Regions from separate parts of the Bradyrhizobium sp. CCBAU 53351 genome, predicted to be linked through region 2. Evidence: riboswitches for the same ligand, from Rfam matches in the RefSeq annotation. Region 2 holds a riboswitch; the other holds the start of a gene.
What was found. A riboswitch is a leader RNA that binds a small molecule or an ion and turns the genes downstream of it on or off. The one in region 2 is predicted to bind S-adenosylmethionine.
Positions count from the first base shown of each region.

Region 1: linked by a shared signal. The riboswitch ahead of XH83_RS33700 (O-succinylhomoserine sulfhydrylase) and the one ahead of XH83_RS04485 (homoserine O-acetyltransferase) in region 2 are both predicted to bind S-adenosylmethionine.

Region 1 is NZ_CP030059.1:7,058,396-7,066,293, forward strand. Features, by position in the region: gene XH83_RS33680 (MATE family efflux transporter) at 1-1,233, opposite strand, end outside; gene XH83_RS33685 (hypothetical protein) at 1,400-2,452, opposite strand; gene XH83_RS33690 (PAS domain S-box protein) at 2,557-2,973, opposite strand; gene XH83_RS33695 (2'-deoxycytidine 5'-triphosphate deaminase) at 3,079-4,215, opposite strand; SAM riboswitch at 4,296-4,375, shown strand; gene XH83_RS33700 (O-succinylhomoserine sulfhydrylase) at 4,450-5,637, shown strand; gene XH83_RS33705 (SGNH/GDSL hydrolase family protein) at 5,772-6,770, opposite strand; gene XH83_RS33710 (SGNH/GDSL hydrolase family protein) at 6,783-7,553, opposite strand; gene XH83_RS33715 (OpgC domain-containing protein) at 7,553-7,898, opposite strand, start outside.
Region 2 is NZ_CP030059.1:934,121-942,018, forward strand. Features, by position in the region: gene XH83_RS04460 (gamma-glutamylcyclotransferase) at 1-19, opposite strand, end outside; gene XH83_RS04465 (DUF2125 domain-containing protein) at 130-1,314, shown strand; gene XH83_RS04470 (prephenate/arogenate dehydrogenase family protein) at 1,385-2,323, opposite strand; gene hisC (histidinol-phosphate transaminase) at 2,320-3,417, opposite strand; gene XH83_RS04480 (chorismate mutase) at 3,453-4,301, opposite strand; SAM riboswitch at 4,458-4,537, shown strand; gene XH83_RS04485 (homoserine O-acetyltransferase) at 4,628-5,824, shown strand; gene metW (methionine biosynthesis protein MetW) at 5,826-6,488, shown strand; gene XH83_RS04495 (alpha/beta fold hydrolase) at 6,624-7,487, opposite strand; gene XH83_RS04500 (TIGR02594 family protein) at 7,704-7,898, shown strand, end outside.

The DNA.
Region 1 (7,898 bases), 1.2 Mb from region 2:
CACCGGGCCGATCACCTTGGCCGCGCCTTGCGAGGAGAAGTACATGACCGTGGCGATGCCGAAAAAGGCGTAGAACGGTCCGACCGTCGACAGATATTGGTGGCTCGCCGCACGCACGGCCGCGCTGTCGGTGAAGATGTTGATCCAGAGGTCGGGGAACATCGCAACGAGGCAGGCCGGTGCGCCGACGGCCACGAAGGCGGCCGCGCTGGCGATCCAGGCGATGCGCCGGGCGCGCGCGATATTGCCTGCGCCGATCGCCATCCCGACCATCGGCACGCAGGCGATGCCGAACGAAAACGCGATCGAGGTCAGCAAAAATTCCAGCCGCGCGCCGATGCCGTAGCCTGCGAGGATCGTGGTGCCGAACTTCGCCAGCATGTGGGTGAAGATCGAGATCGTCAGCACCGATTGCAGCGGCGAGAAGCAGGCGATGGCGCCGACTTTCAGGATGTCGAAAAACATCGTCCATTGAATGCGCAGGCCGCGCAGCTTCGGCGTGACTCGCGCGCGCCCGGAGAACAGGTACCAGCCCATGATGCAGATGTTCATGGTGTAGGCGATCAGCGCGCCGGCCGCGACGCCGCGCATGCCGAACTGCGGTACCGGCCCGAGTCCGAGGCCGAGCGTGCCGCCGAGCACGATCTGCCAGGCTGCGGAGTTGAGGATCAGGAACGACGGCAGCTTCATGTTGCCGGTGCCGCGCAGCACGCCGGCCATGGTGTTGAGCAGCCAGGGCAGCACGGCGCCGCCGAAAAACACCTGCGTGTAGGCGATCGCATGCGTCAGCACATCGCCGCGGCCGCCGAGCATTTCCAGCACTTTGGGCCCGAAGATCAGCATGCCCAGCATGAAGACGAGGCCGAAGCTGATGCCGATCAGCATCGCATGCGCGGCCAGCGTGCTGGCGCGTTCGCGGTCGCCCACGCCGAGCGCGCGTGCAATGGCGGAGGCCACCGCGCCGCCCATCGCGCCGCCCGACATGGTCATGGTCAGGATGATGGTTGGGAACACCAGCGCCATCGCCGCCAGCGCCTCGACGCCAAGCCGGCCGATATAGGAGGTCTCGGCGATCACCGTGCAGGTGCCGGCCGAGAGCGCGATCGCGTTGGGCCAGGCAAGGCCAAGCAGCGTGCGCAGGATCGGCCCGTCGGTCAGCGCGCTTCGCACCGGCCGCGGCGGCGGCAGCGGACGCTCTTGCTCATCGACCGGGATTTCGGCGATGTCGGACATATCCTCTCCGGGGCACGGGCGCCCTTTGCGGCGCGGCAATGAACAGGTGTGCCAATAAATTTGTTCGCGCACAGGGCGCGGTGCGCCCTTGTTAGCACGGCACGGAGCGATTCCTCCTGCGCCGGATGCAGGCGTGCCCTGCGACGGCGTATTTCAATAGGTGGACCTAATCGATCGTCCAGACCAGCGGCGGACGACCGCCCGCCGCCGGGCGCACATGCACACCGATATGCCGCCCGCATCCCGCAGCCAGGCCTTCGAACAGTCCCTCCAGCACCGCAGCGCAAGCGGGATGATAGTCCGAGACGTCGTCCATCAGCTCCCAGCTTTGCTGGCGGATTTCGAAGCTGCCTTCAGACGTCGTACTCTCAGCCGTGTCGTCCTGCGCAGCAAACAGCGCGTTCAGGAACGAGGCGAATTCACTCGCCCCGCCGCGGCCCATGGCCAGCGCGGCCGCGACCTCGTCGAAATATTGCATGCCGATCAACTTGCCGGTGAGGTGCAGCAGATAGCCGGCATCTTCGGGACCGAACAGCTGCACCATCACGGGCGCGGCGGTGCGGACATATTCCATCGCGTAGTTGCGATAGGCCTTCTCCAAGCGCGGCTTTGGCCAGCTCGCCACGGGAAGCGCCGGCGCCGTCTTCGCATCGAACAACGGCGCTTCCAGATGACGCGCGAACATGAGCCGCTGGTCCAGCTCGAGCGGGTGATCGTATTGATGGTAGTAGCCCTCCAGCCCGTCCTGGCCGTCGACGCTCTGCTTGGTGCAGACGAAACCGAGCCTGAGATCTCCGAGGGCCGCGCCATTGTTGGCGTGCCAGCCGCGCAGCATCGCACGGGACACCTCGCCCGGCACGCCGCAGATCGCCGTGCCCTTCCAGATCCAGCGCGGCGGCGGATAGCGGATCCAGGCCTTGGCGTCGCTCTCATACATGTACTCGACATGCACGCCGCCGATCCAGTTGGAGAGGTAGTGATATTGCGCGGCCGCGACCGCCGGCGGCAGATGATCGATCCCGAGCTTCTTCAGGCCCGGCAGGAAGCGCTCCTGCTGCTGGCGACGAAACACACGGAAGACGAACTCGGCCGCATCAGCCGTGCCGCGCCGCGTGACGACGGTGAGGATGAGCCCGGTGAAATAGGCGTGATAGAGCTCTGCAACCGCGCGCCAGCGCTTCCATTGGGCTTCCTGCGCGGCGTCTGAGGCGGTGGCCATGTTCACTCCCGATCATGATTTCGATCGAGTGTGTCACCGCACCCAATGGCAGGCAACATGACGGCCGCGCAGGGCGCCCTGCGCGAGCGCCCGCCAATTCCGCATCACGAAGTTTGCGGCGGCGCCTTGGCTGCGCGCTCACGCTCGACCCGTTCGGTGACGTCGCGCGCCATCGCCACCGATCCCAGCACGTTGCCGCCGGAATCCCGCACCAATGCGAACGTCATCTCGATGTAGAGCTTGCGTTCGCTCTTGTGCAGCGCGCGGGTCAGCGTCGGCTTGCCCGCAAGCTTCATGCTGCCGCTCGCGAGCGCGGCCTCGAAACCTTTCCAGTGCGCGGCGCGCAGATGTTCGGGAATGATCAGGTCGAGATTCTGGCCGAGCGCTTCCGCGGCGGTGAAGCCGAACAGGGCCGTCGCTGCACCGTTCCACCGCATGATCGTGCCGGACCGATCCGAATAGATCAGCGCGTCCGCGACATTCTCGGCAATCTTTGCGTCGAGTTCGGATGGATTGCTCATCTCGTCACCTCGTAGCCCGGATGGAGCGGAGCGCAATCCGGGATCGTGCCACAAGCGAGACTGCCCCGGATGACGCTTGCGCTCCATCCGGGCTACAGGATCGTGCTACACCCGGAAATGCTTCGATAGTTTGAGGCCCTGGGCCTGGTAATTGGAGCCGATGCGCTGGCCGTACATCGCGTCGGGACGGGCCAGCATCTTCTCGTAGACGAGGCGGCCGACGATCTGGCCGTGCTCGAGGATGAACGGCACTTCGCGCGAACGCACCTCCAGCACGGCGCGCGAGCCCAGCCCACCGGCGCCGGCATAGCCGAAGCCGGGATCGAAGAATCCGGCATAATGCACGCGGAATTCACCGACCAGCGGATCGAACGGCACCATCTCCGCGGCGTAGTCCGGCGGCACCTGCACGGCTTCCTTCGACGCCAGGATGTAGAACTCGCCGGGATCGAGGATCAGGCTGCCGTCGGGACGGGCCGAGATCGGCTCCCAGAAATCTTCCACCGCGTAGCCGGAGCGGCGATCGACGTCGACGACGCCGGTGTGCCGCTTGGCGCGGTAGCCGACGAAGCCGCTCGCCTTCTCGCCGGAGAGGTCGACGGAGACGGCGACACCGCCCGACAGATCGGCATCGTCGACGTCGACGAGGCGCTCAGTGGCGTGCAGGCCGTCGAGCTCGTCGGCGTTGAGGATGGCATCGCCGGTGCGGAAGCGCACCTGGCTGAGGCGCGAGCCCTCGCGGACCAGCACCGGAAACGTCTTCGGGCTGATCTCGGCATAGAGCGGACCGTGATAGCCGGCGCCGATCATGTCGAAGCGGCGGGTGCCGTCGGCGATCACGCGGGTGAAGACGTCGAGCCGGCCGGTGGAGCTCTTCGGATTAGCCGCCGCGACGATCTCCGGCGGCAGCGCGAGGCTTTCCAGCAGCGGCACGATGTAGACGCAGTTGGTCTCCAGCACCGCACCGTCGGCGAGGCTGAACTCGTGCAGCTTCAATTCGTCGATGCGCTCGGCGACGGTTGAGCCGGGACCGGGCAGGAAGCTGGCGCGGACGCGATAGGCGATGTCGCCGAGGCGCAGATCGAGGCTGGCCGGCTGGATCTGGCTCTCGACGAAATCATAGGCGGGCAGGATGAGCCCGGCCTCCGCCATTGCCGCGATCATGCGGTCGGGCAGGATACCATTGGCGTCGGGCGCGACCGTGAACGTCAACCGGGGGTCCTCATCAGGGGTCAATTGCATCCGGACATGCCGGAAATACAAGTCTTTTACGGCTATCCGATGGACGCCTTGACGGAAAGGGCATTGCGGAATATGAGCATCACTTATCCCGTGGTGATTTGAGCCGGCCGGCTTGCAGCCACGTTAAATAAGTCGCTAAACAGGCCGGGGACCTCTGTGATCCCGGCCCGTGGAGATATCCAGGCCGGTTTTTTTGTGACCGTTTTCGACGAGACGGTCATGTCGGAGGTACCTATGTCGAAGTCGCCTGCTGCTTACCGCCCCGAAACCCGCCTGGTCCATTCCGGCACCCTGCGCTCGCAATATGGCGAGACCTCGGAGTCGCTGTTCCTGACCCAGGGCTACGTCTACAACAGCGCCGAGGAGTGCGAGGCGCGGTTCAAGGGCGAGGATCCGGGCTTCATCTATTCGCGCTACTCCAATCCCACCATCGCAATGTTCGAGCGCCGCATGATCGAGCTCGAGGGCGCCGAGGCCGCCCGCTCGGCGGCGACAGGCATGGCCGCGGTGACGACCGCGATCCTGGCGCCGCTCAAGGCCGGCGATCACGTGGTGGCCTCGCGGGCGCTGTTCGGCTCGTGCCTCTACGTCGTGCAGGACCTGTTGCCGCGCTATGGCATTGAGACCACGCTGGTCGACGGGCTCGACCTCGACCAGTGGCAGCGCGCGCTGCGACCGAACACCAAGACGTTCTTCCTGGAGAGCCCGACCAATCCGACGCTTGATGTGCTCGACATTCCCGGGATCGCCGAGATCGCGCACAAGGGCGGCGCGCGGCTCGTCGTCGACAACGTGTTCGCGACGCCGATCTGGCAGAGCCCGCTCGCGCTCGGCGCCGACGTCGTGGTCTATTCCGCGACCAAGCATATCGACGGCCAGGGCCGCTGCCTCGGCGGCATCATCCTGTCCTCGGAAGCCTTCATCGCCGAGCACATCCACAATTTCATGCGCCAGACCGGCCCGTCGATCTCGCCGTTCAACGCCTGGGTCCTGCTCAAGGGCCTCGAGACGCTGGGCGTGCGCGTGCGCGCGCAGACCGATACCGCCTCGCGCATCGCCGAGGTGCTGGCGAGCCATCCGAAGATCGCACGGCTGGTCTATCCCGGACGCGCCGATCATCCGCAGGCGGCACTGGTGAAGAAGCAGATGCGCGGCGGCTCGACGCTGGTCGGCTTCGAGGTCAAGGGCGGCAAGGCTGCCGCGTTCCGCGTGCTCAACGAGCTGAAGCTTGCGCGGATCTCGAACAATCTCGGCGACGCCAAGAGCCTCGTCACGCATCCGGCCACCACGACGCATCAGCGCCTGAAACCGGAAGACCGCGCCGCGCTCGGCATCGGCGAAGGTTTCATCCGCTTCTCGGCAGGCCTGGAGCATCCGGACGATCTGATCGAGGATCTGACGGCGGCGCTGGAGAAGGCGTGATCGCTTGGTAGGGCGGGTTGGCCGAAGGCGTAACCCGCCGCTTCCGTTTCCGCACAGACAGACAATGGCGGGTTACGCCGAGCAGATGCGCTTCGCGCATCTGCAGGGCTAACCCCGCCCTACGCGCCGTCTTTTCACATCGGCCGGTACGTCCGCACGTCCGCCGGCACGTTCACGCCGAGCCTGATCTGGCCGACGGAGCGGATGATGTCGTCGCCGAGCAGCTGCGCGAAGCAGGCATAGCCCCAATCGTTCATGTGCAGGCCGTCCGCGATGACGAAGCTCTCGACCGGGATCGATTGGTTCTCGTGCCAGTCGCGCATCACCTCGAAGCGCGGGAAGATGCCGACGTGACGCAGCTCCGCGACCTTGCCGAGCAGGTGCACCATCTTGCCGGCGCTCTCCTTGCGCTGGTTGACGGCGGGCGAATATTGCGGATCGACCAGCACGATGTCGGCGCCGCCCGCGGCCTGGATGCGGCTGATGCCGTCCTCGACCAGTTTTGCGGTCTCGCCGGGATCGAGATTGCGCAGCACCGCGTTGGTGCCGACCTGCCAGATCACGAGATCCGGATGCACGTCGATCACCTGCGTCTGGAGGCGCTTCATCATCTCGGGCGCGTCCTCGCCGCCGACGCCGGCATTGACGACGGTGATGTCCGCGGTCGGATAGTGCCGGCGCAGCTGCGCGGCGAGCCGGTTCGGATAGTTGAACTCCGGCGAGCTGGCCCCGAAGCCTGCGGTCGACGACGAGCCGAACGCGACGATGAGGACGGGTTTGCCCGCGACGAGCTTGCCCGCGACGTGCGGCAGCGAGCCCATCGCCTTCGCGCCGCCCTTGTTCGCGTCTTTGGGCGGCAGGCAAGGCACGCGGCTGAAAATATCGGCGGCGGATTTGGCGACCTGCTTCACCTTGTCGATGGCGCGCGACGTGACGCCGCGCTGCTCCGGTGAGGTCACCGCAACGGTGGTCTGCGAGGGCGAGGTGGGGGCGGGATCAGCCGATTGCACTGGCGCGGGCGTCGCCTGTGCGGTCTGCGCATGCGATTGCGAGGCCGGCGCCAGCAACAACAGCGCTGCTGCCGCAGGCGCGGTCAGCCATGCCGTCAGGCAAAAAGGGCGAAGAGAACTCATTAACGCTAGACCTCAATTTTGCTGCTGGGCCGGCTCCAGATGGGCAGCGTCGATCACGAACTGTGCCAACGCCCGGCCGAGGCAATCATGAACCTGTTTCGCCAGCTCGGGCCCGCGGGACGGGCTGAACAGGTCGAACTGACCCTGGTCATTCCACTGCCGCATGATCGCGAAACGGTCGAACAGCGGAATATCATGCTCCTGGGCCACCACGCGCATATTGTCGAGAAATGGTTGGGCCGAGATCATCGTTTCGGTGCGCGGGCTGTACTGCAAATTCATCAAGACGACGTCGGTCCCTGCCTTTTGCAACGCAACAACCCCTGAGGTCACGGCGCTGCGGAATTCATCGGGATCGATGGATCGGATGGCGTCCACGGTCCCGGTCTGCCAGACCACCAAAGTAGGCGTTTTTGCTTCCATCAGCTTAACGAAGGTCGAGGCGGTCTCCTCGGCCGTCTTCTTGCTCTGTATTTCTACGGAGACGTGCACCACCTCGGACGCCGGCAGCTTGTCCTTGAGGATCGCCTCCATGCGCGCGGGATAGGAGCTGCTCTCCGAGGACGGAATCGTGGTCGAACGGCTGCCGATGACCAGGATCTCGAGCGGCTTGCCGGCCTTGATGGCGTCGGCGACCTTGGGAAGCTGACTTTCGCTGGTAAGCAGATAGGACGGCAATTCGCACGTGGCAGGTACGGCAGGCGCAGCATCGCCCGCGCGCGCCACAGGCGCGGCGAGGCTACCGCATAGCAGGATCAGGCTCAGGAGAACCTTCGCCTTCATCAGCCCCCTCCCGCCAGATCGGCGTTGCCGACGGCGTTTTTGGTTTTCGCACCGCTCTTGTCAGCCACGCGCTTGTACCACGAAATCACCCAGGCCACGCCCCACATGATCAGCACCCCGGAGAGACTAATCAGCGCATGCATGGCTGCCCCGCCGGAGACTTCGGCGAGAATGAAATGGCCGGCAAAGGCCAGGAAGACGCCGAGGCAGAAAATCTCGAGGGAGTGCTGCCCGCATAGAATCAATGGTCGTAGCCAGCGCGATTTCAAGCCCGGCCAATCCCGGGGTAGGAAGCGCACGGTGAGCGCCGCCAGCGCCAGGAAATGCGTGAAGCGCAGCACGTCG
Region 2 (7,898 bases):
GGAGGGTGATTTCGGACATTTCGCGCACGGCTACCAGAACGAAGGCCCCAAGCGAAGTAAATTCTCCGCCTTTCGTCGCAGGCCCGCCTCGCTTACATTTGCCAAAATCTGGGATCAAAGGGTCGCCGCATGTCCAATATGACCGTTGCCGCCGGCCGCCGCTCCCGCTGGGGCCTTTTCATCGCACCCGTTATCGTCCTGATCCTTGCCGTCGCATGGAGCTGCTTCTGGTTCTATGCGGCCTCACAGGCCGAAGTGGCCGCAGACGCCTGGCGGGCGCAAGAGGCCAAGTCCGGCCGCATCTATGATTGCGCCAAGCGCTCGATCGCCGGCTTCCCGTTCCGCTTCGAGGTCCAGTGCTCCGGCGCCAGCGTCGCCCTGGTCTCGCAGAATGCGAGCAAGACGCCATTCACGGCCAAGCTGGACAACATCCTGGTCGTCGCCCAGGTGTACGATCCCAAGCTCGTCATCGCCGAATTCTCCGCACCCGCGACGCTGACCGACAGCGTCACGCAGAACACCTTCGTGGTGAACTGGAGCAAGGGCCGCAGCAGCGTGGTCGGCCTTCCGGCGGTGCCGGACCGCGCCTCCCTCGTGTTCGACGATCCCTCGCTCAACCGCCTCGACGGCAGCGTGCAGGTGCCGCTGGCGCGCGCCAAGCAGATCGAGCTGCACGGCCGCCTCGCAGACGGCTCGCCGGCCGATCATCCCGTGATCGAGACCGTGCTCCACGTCGCGCAGGGCAGCATCCAGGGCGTTCATCCCCTGCTTGCCGAGCCGTTCGAGGCCGACACCCGCGCCAAGGTCACCGGCCTCTCCGACCTCATGCCAAAGCCCTGGCCGCAGCGCTTCCGCGAGATCCAGGCCGCCGGCGGTCATATCGAGATCGTGCAGTCGCGGATCCAGCAGGGTGAGATGATCGCGATCGCGGCCGGCGCGCTCGGCCTCTCTGCCAACGGCCGGCTCGACGGTGAATTGCAGATGACCGTGACGGGCCTCGAGCGCGTGATCCCGGCGCTCGGCATCGAGAAGATGCTGGAGGAGGGCGTGCCGCAGGCAACGCTCGACCGCGTGGCGCCCGGCGTGAAGTCGCAGGACCTCAACAATCTGTTCGGTGCGCTTGATCGTGCCGTGCCCGGTCTCGGCAAGGTCATCAAGCAGAACGCCAATGCCGGCGTTGCCGCCGGCATCAACTCGATCGGCACCGAGAGCACGCTGGAAGGCAAGAAGGCGCGCAGCTTCCCGCTGAAGTTCGTCGACGGCGCCGTGCTGCTCGGCCCGGTCAAGGTCGGCCAGATCCCGCCGTTGTATTGATCGGTTCGCGCGTCATTCCGGGTTCGACGCTGCGCGTGGCCCCGGAATGACGGAAGACAAGGAGACGTCGCTACGGCTTCTTGCCGAGCTGTCCGTGCTGCCGGCCGAAGTCGGGCGCCGCCGAATCCTGGCCGATCTCGACGATGCCGCGGCGGATGGCGCGCGTGCGGGTGAAGTGGTCGAACAGCGCCTCGCCGTCGCCGCGGCGGATGGCGCGCGTGAGCTTGGCGAGATCCTCGGTGAAGGTGCCGAGCATCTCCAGCACGGCCTCCTTGTTGGCGAGGAAGACGTCGCGCCACATCGTCGGGTCGGAGGCCGCGATGCGGGTGAAATCGCGGAAGCCGCCGGCGGAGAACTTGATCACCTCTGACTCTGTCACCTGCGCCAGCTCGTCGGCGGTGCCGACGATGGTGTAGGCGATCAGATGCGGCAGATGGCTGGTGATGGCGAGCACGAGATCGTGGTGATCCGGCGTCATGACCTCGACCTTGGCGCCCATCGCCGCCCAGAACGCGCGCAGGCGATCGGTGGCTGCGGCATCGACGCCTTCGGGCGGCGTGAGAATGCACCAGCGGTTGATGAAGAGCTCGGGGAAACCTGAATCCGGCCCCGAATGCTCGGTGCCCGCGACGGGATGCGCCGGCACGAAATGAACGGTCTTCGGCAGATGTGGCGCCATGTCCCTGACGATCGCACCCTTGACCGAGCCGACATCGGACACGATCGCGCCGGGCTTGAGATGCGTGGCAATCTCCTGCGCCACCGGCCCGCAGGCGCCGACGGGAATGCAGAGGATGACGAGATCGGCATCCTTCACGGCTTCCGCATTGGTCGCGACGACCCGATCGACGATGCCGAGCTCCATCACCCGCGCGCGGGTCTTCTCGGAGCGCGCGGTGGTGACGATCTCGCCCGCCAGCCCCTGAAGCTTCGCAGCGCGCGCGATCGAGCCGCCGATCAGGCCGAAGCCGATCAGCGCGACGCGCTGGAAGTGCGTCTGCTCGCTCATTTGCCGGCCATGAAGTCGCGCAAGGCGTCGACCACGAGGCGATTGGCCTCCTCGGTGCCGATGGTCATGCGCAGCGAATGCGGCAGGCCGTAGTTCTTCAACGCGCGCAGCACGAGGCCGCGCTTGGTGAGGAAGGCGTCGGCGTCGTCAGCTGTCCTGCCCTTCTCGGTTGGGAAGTGGATCAGCACGAAATTGGCGACGCTCGGCGTCACCTTCAGCCCGAGCTTGCCGATCTCCTCGGTCAGCCAATTGCGCCAGGTCTCGGTGAACTGCTTCGACATCGCCTGGTGCGCGGTGTCCTCGATCGCGGCGACCGCGGCATACATCGCCGGCGTCGACACGTTGAAGGGCCCGCGGATGCGGTTGACGGCGTCGATGATGTGCTCGGGGCCGAACATCCAGCCGATGCGCAGCGCGGCGAGGCCGTGGATCTTGGAGAAGGTGTGCGTCACCACCGTGTTCTCGGTGGTGGCGACCAGCTCGATCCCCATTTCATAGTCGTTGCGAGACACGTAGTCGCAATAGGCGGCATCCAGCACCAGCAGCACGTGCGAGGGCAGGCCGGCGCGCAGCCGCTTGACCTCGTCGAACGGCACATAGGTGCCGGTCGGATTGTTGGGGTTGGCGAGCCAGACCAGTTTCGTGCGGGGCGTCACCGCCTTGAGGATGGCGTCGACGTCACAGGTGAGGTTGGTCTCCTGCGCGACGACGTTCTTGGCGCCGACCGCCATGGTCGCGATCGGGTAGACCAGGAAGCCGTGGGTGGTCGAGATCGCCTCGTCGCCGTGGCTGAGATAGGTGTGGGCCAGCAGATTGAGGATCTCGTCCGAGCCGGCGCCGCAGATGATCCGGTTGGGATCGAGCCCGAACGAGCGGCCGATCGCCTCGCGCAGCACGCGCGAGGTTCCTTCCGGATAGTCTTCCAGGTGATCCGCGACGCGCCTGAAGGCTTCGATCGCCTTGGGCGAGGGCCCGAACGGTGTTTCGTTGGCGGAGAGCTTGAACACCTTGCGGCCCGGCTCGGCGACCGGGCTCTTGCCGGGCGTGTAGGGCGCAATATCGAGAATGCCGGGATTCGGCACGGGGCGGGACATCTTGAACTCCGAAAATGGCGGGGCGGGCGCGCGGTTTACGATTTCGCCCCGGTCGGGGGCACCGTATAGCGCGTTGCGTGGCTGCCGACGAGGGCCACAGAGCGCACCGAGGCCCCCGCCTCGATCAGGGCAGCCCTGATTTTGTCGATGCTGGTCGCGCTCGTGACCGAGACCAGGAGCGCTGCGCCGTCGAAGGCGGTGTCGGGCACCGCCACGATCTCGGCGAGCGGCGACAGCGCGCGCGCGACCTCCGCGTTCCAGCCGGACACGCGGACACTGAAGGTCTCGACCTCGGTCACCAGGGCGCTGTCGGCGACGCGCGAGATCGCGAACACCGGCAGGGCGGCCGGATGGTCGGCACGCTCGATGAAGGGCATCCGCGCGATGATCTTCGGCGCGCCGTCCGCTTCCAGCTCCAGCCACCACGGCGTGCGGCTCGAGGTTGCCGAGACCATTGCCAAATCGCCCTTGGATTTCGCCACCGCCTCGACCGCGGCCTGCGCGCTGAAATGGGCGACGTAAGGCACCGTGAAGCCGAAATTGAAGCGCACGGAATCGCGCATCGCCGCCTCGCTGGCCGAGATGTCGGCATGCACGGAGAACGGCGCCTGCACATAGGTGAAGGTCGAGATGATGACGCGCCAGATGCTCTCGACCGTGTCGAGCGGCAGGATGCCGCGATGGCGCTGCACGAGCTCGCGCATCATGGATGCCTCGCGCGCCGGGCGGAACGCCGAGCCGACCTCCTGGGTCTGCTTGACCTGGATCAGGCGGTCGATGATGTCGCCGCGCTGCATCAACAGGCGGTGCATGCCCTCGTCGATCGCGTCGATCTCCTTGCGCAGTTCCTGCAGCGATGGTGGCGCGGGCGGACGTTGGGACATGTCTGGCTGTCGATCGTTCCGATGGGGAATGCCCTGATTAGGCAGTCGGAGCGGCGAAAGCAAAGAGAAATGACGTCCTTTTCGTCCCGCGCGACAGAGGCGAATTGAACCGATCCGGGCCGCGACTTGACGAAAACCGCCCAAGACGGTAGTTTTCATCCGTTCCGTGGTCATTTGAGCCGGCCGGCTTGCAGCCACGTTAAAAAACTCGCTAAACAGGCCGGGGACGCTTCCGATCCCGGCCGAACCTATCGTTCAGGCCGGGTTTTTCATGGCCTGATGCAAGTGGCGATCAAGGTTTGATCGCGAACGAGGTCGATGGTCAGATGGGTGGCGTCAAGTCGATACCGAGTCCTGCGATCAGCGCCGACGAGCGATCGCACGAGGTGGATCATCCGAGCTCGCAGGTCGCGCATTTCGGCAGCGAGCAGCCGCTGCGGCTCGATTGCGGCGTCGATCTCTCCCCGTTCCAGATCGCTTATCAGACCTATGGCGAGCTCAACGCCGATCGCTCCAACGCAATTCTGATCTGCCATGCGCTGACCGGCGATCAGCATGTCGCCAATGTGCATCCCGTCACCGGCAAGCCCGGTTGGTGGGAGACGCTGGTCGGCCCCGGCCGCCCGATCGATCCCAAGCACTACTTCATCATCTGCTCCAACGTGATCGGCGGCTGCATGGGCTCGACCGGGCCGGCGTCGATCAATCCCGCCACCGGCAAGGTCTGGGGTCTCGAGTTTCCCGTCATCACGATTCCGGACATGGTGCGCGCGCAGGCGATGCTGATCGACCGGCTCGGCATCGACACGCTGTTTGCGGTGGTCGGCGGCTCGATGGGCGGCATGCAGGTGCTGCAATGGACCGCGGCCTATCCCGCCCGCGTGTTCTCCGCGCTGGCGATCGCGTGCGCGACGCGGCACTCGGCGCAGAACATCGCCTTCCACGAGCTCGGCCGCCAGGCCGTGATGGCCGATCCCGATTGGCACGGCGGCGGCTATGCCGATCACGGCATCCATCCGCATCGCGGGCTCGCGGTGGCGCGCATGGCGGCGCATATCACCTATCTCTCGGACGCGGCGCTGCATCGCAAGTTCGGCCGGCGCATGCAGGACCGCGAGCTGCCGACCTTCTCGTTCGACGCCGACTTCCAGGTCGAGTCCTACCTGCGCTACCAGGGCTCTTCTTTCGTCGAACGCTTCGATGCCAATGCCTATCTCTATCTGACCCGCGCGATGGACTATTTCGACATCGCCGCCGACCATGGCGGCGTGCTCGCAAAGGCGTTCGCGGATATCAAGACCCGCTTCTGCGTCGTCTCCTTCACCAGCGACTGGCTGTTTCCGACCTCGGAATCGCGCGCGCTGGTGCATGCGCTGAACGCGTCGAGCGCGCGGGTGTCGTTCGCCGAGATCGAGACCGATCGCGGCCATGACGCCTTCTTGCTCGACGTTCCCGAATTCTTCGACATCTCCCGCGCCTTCCTGCAATCGGCAGGCAAGGCCCGCGGGCTGAAGGATAGCTAGCATGTCTGCGCAGGACGTATTGCCGCTGGGCGGCGTTGCGACCGGACGGTCCGGTGATTTTCGCGCCGATCATCGGCTGGTCGCCGAAATGGTCAAGCCAGGCTCGAAGGTGCTCGACGTCGGTTGCGGCGAGGGCGACCTGCTTCAGCTCCTGGAGACCCGCGGCATCGACGGCCGCGGCATCGAGCTGTCGCGCGAGGGCGTCAACCGCTGCGTCGCCAAGGGCCTTGCGGTGGTGCAGGGCGATGCCGACACCGATCTCGTCAATTATCCCGATGACGCCTTCGACTACGTGATCCTGTCGCAGACGCTGCAGGCGACGCGGCAGCCGCGGGTGGTGCTGGAGAATCTGCTGCGCATCGGCCGCCGCGCTATCGTGTCGTTCCCGAATTTCGGCTTCTGGAAGATGCGGCTCCAGCTCCTGATCGGCGGCCACATGCCGCGCACCGAGAATTTGCCGGCGACCTGGTACGACACCGCCAACATCCATTTCTGCACCATCAAGGATTTCGTCGAGCTCTGCGACGAGATCAACGTCAAGATGGAGCGTTCGGTGGCGCTCGATCTCTACGGCCGTCCGGTGCCCTTGAACCTGCCCTGGTGGGTGTGGAACATGTTCGGCGAGCAGGGCGTGTTTCTGCTGAGCCGCGGCGGGGGGAAGTAGTCTCTCTCCGTCATTCCGGGGCGCGCGAAGCGCGAGCCAGGATGCGCAATTGCGCATTCGAGATTCCATCGTGCAACACTGCCCGCTGCCCGATGGAGTCCGGGCCTGCGCCTCCGGCGCATCCCGGAACGACAGCTAGTGTGGGGCCAGCGACCTCGGGTCGCGTACTGGCCAGCGTCCCGCTTCCACCAGCGTCACGAACCGTGCCACCGTTTCGTTGAACAGCGCGGGCTCTTCGAGATTGAGCACGTGGCCGGACTTCGGAAACATCGCGAGTCCCGCCGCGGGAAGGTGCTTCTTCAGGAACAGGCTCGCGCCGACGCAGGGATCGTCCTCATCACCGCAGATGATCAGTGCCGGCGTCGCTGCGGCGCGGATCGCGTCCGTCATCGTAAAGATCGAGGGGCGGCCGCCCTGGAAGCCGCGCATCGTGCGCGCCGAGCCTTTGGCGTCGTGCCGTGCCAGCGCGGCGTAGAAATCGGCGTGGCCGCGCGGATCCTTCACCAGGAAGGGAATCCGGCTCGGCGCCTCGCGCGTGACTTTTGCCACTTCCACCGATCCCAGCGTCTCGAACTGCTCGGCATTGGCGCGGCACTGCTTGCGCCAAACCTCCAAATTCTCGAGCTCCGAACCCGAGCCGACGCCGGCCAGCGTCATCGAGAGCGCGCGCTGTGGCGCGTTCAATCCGATCTGGAGTGACGAGTAGGCGCCCATCGACAGGCCGACGAGATGCGCGCGATCGATCTTGAGATGATCGAGCACGGCGAGCGCGTCGCTGTAAAAATGCGTGTAGCTGTAGACCTCGCCCTCGGGCACGTCCGACGGCGTGTAGCCGCGTGCCGAATAGGTGATGCAGCGGTGGCTGCGCGAGAAGTAACGCATCTGCGGCTCCCAATTGGTGTAGTCGGCCGCGAACTCGTGCAGAAAAATGATCGGCGCTCCCAGACCCGCCTCTTCGAAATAGATGCGGACGTCGTCCCTGGTCGTGGCGTGGGGCATTAACCGTTTCCCTCTCTTCAAGCCGCCTTTGCAGGATCGCAGTTAATGCTGTTGTCCGCAATGCGGCAGCATTGGGCCAGTGCCAGCGCAAAATCATCGCAGCTATTCGCAGGCTATTGGCGTCTTTTTCTCGCCACATCCGGCGGCTTAACGGCCAGACGGATGTCGGCTCTTGCACAGGCCGATGGGAAGTGGGGTGTCAACGAAGGATGAAGAATGTTTGAGTTGCTTGCGTCTCGCCTGTCGCGTTGTGTTGTCGCGCTGGCGATCTTCTCCGCGGCATTTGCCGCATTCGCTTCTCCGGCTTCAGCGCGGCCGCATCATCGTCATAGCGCAGAGCGGCACGCTTACGTGCACCACGCCAGACATCATCATTACCGCCACCATGCCCGCAGCTCGCGCTTCGAGCGC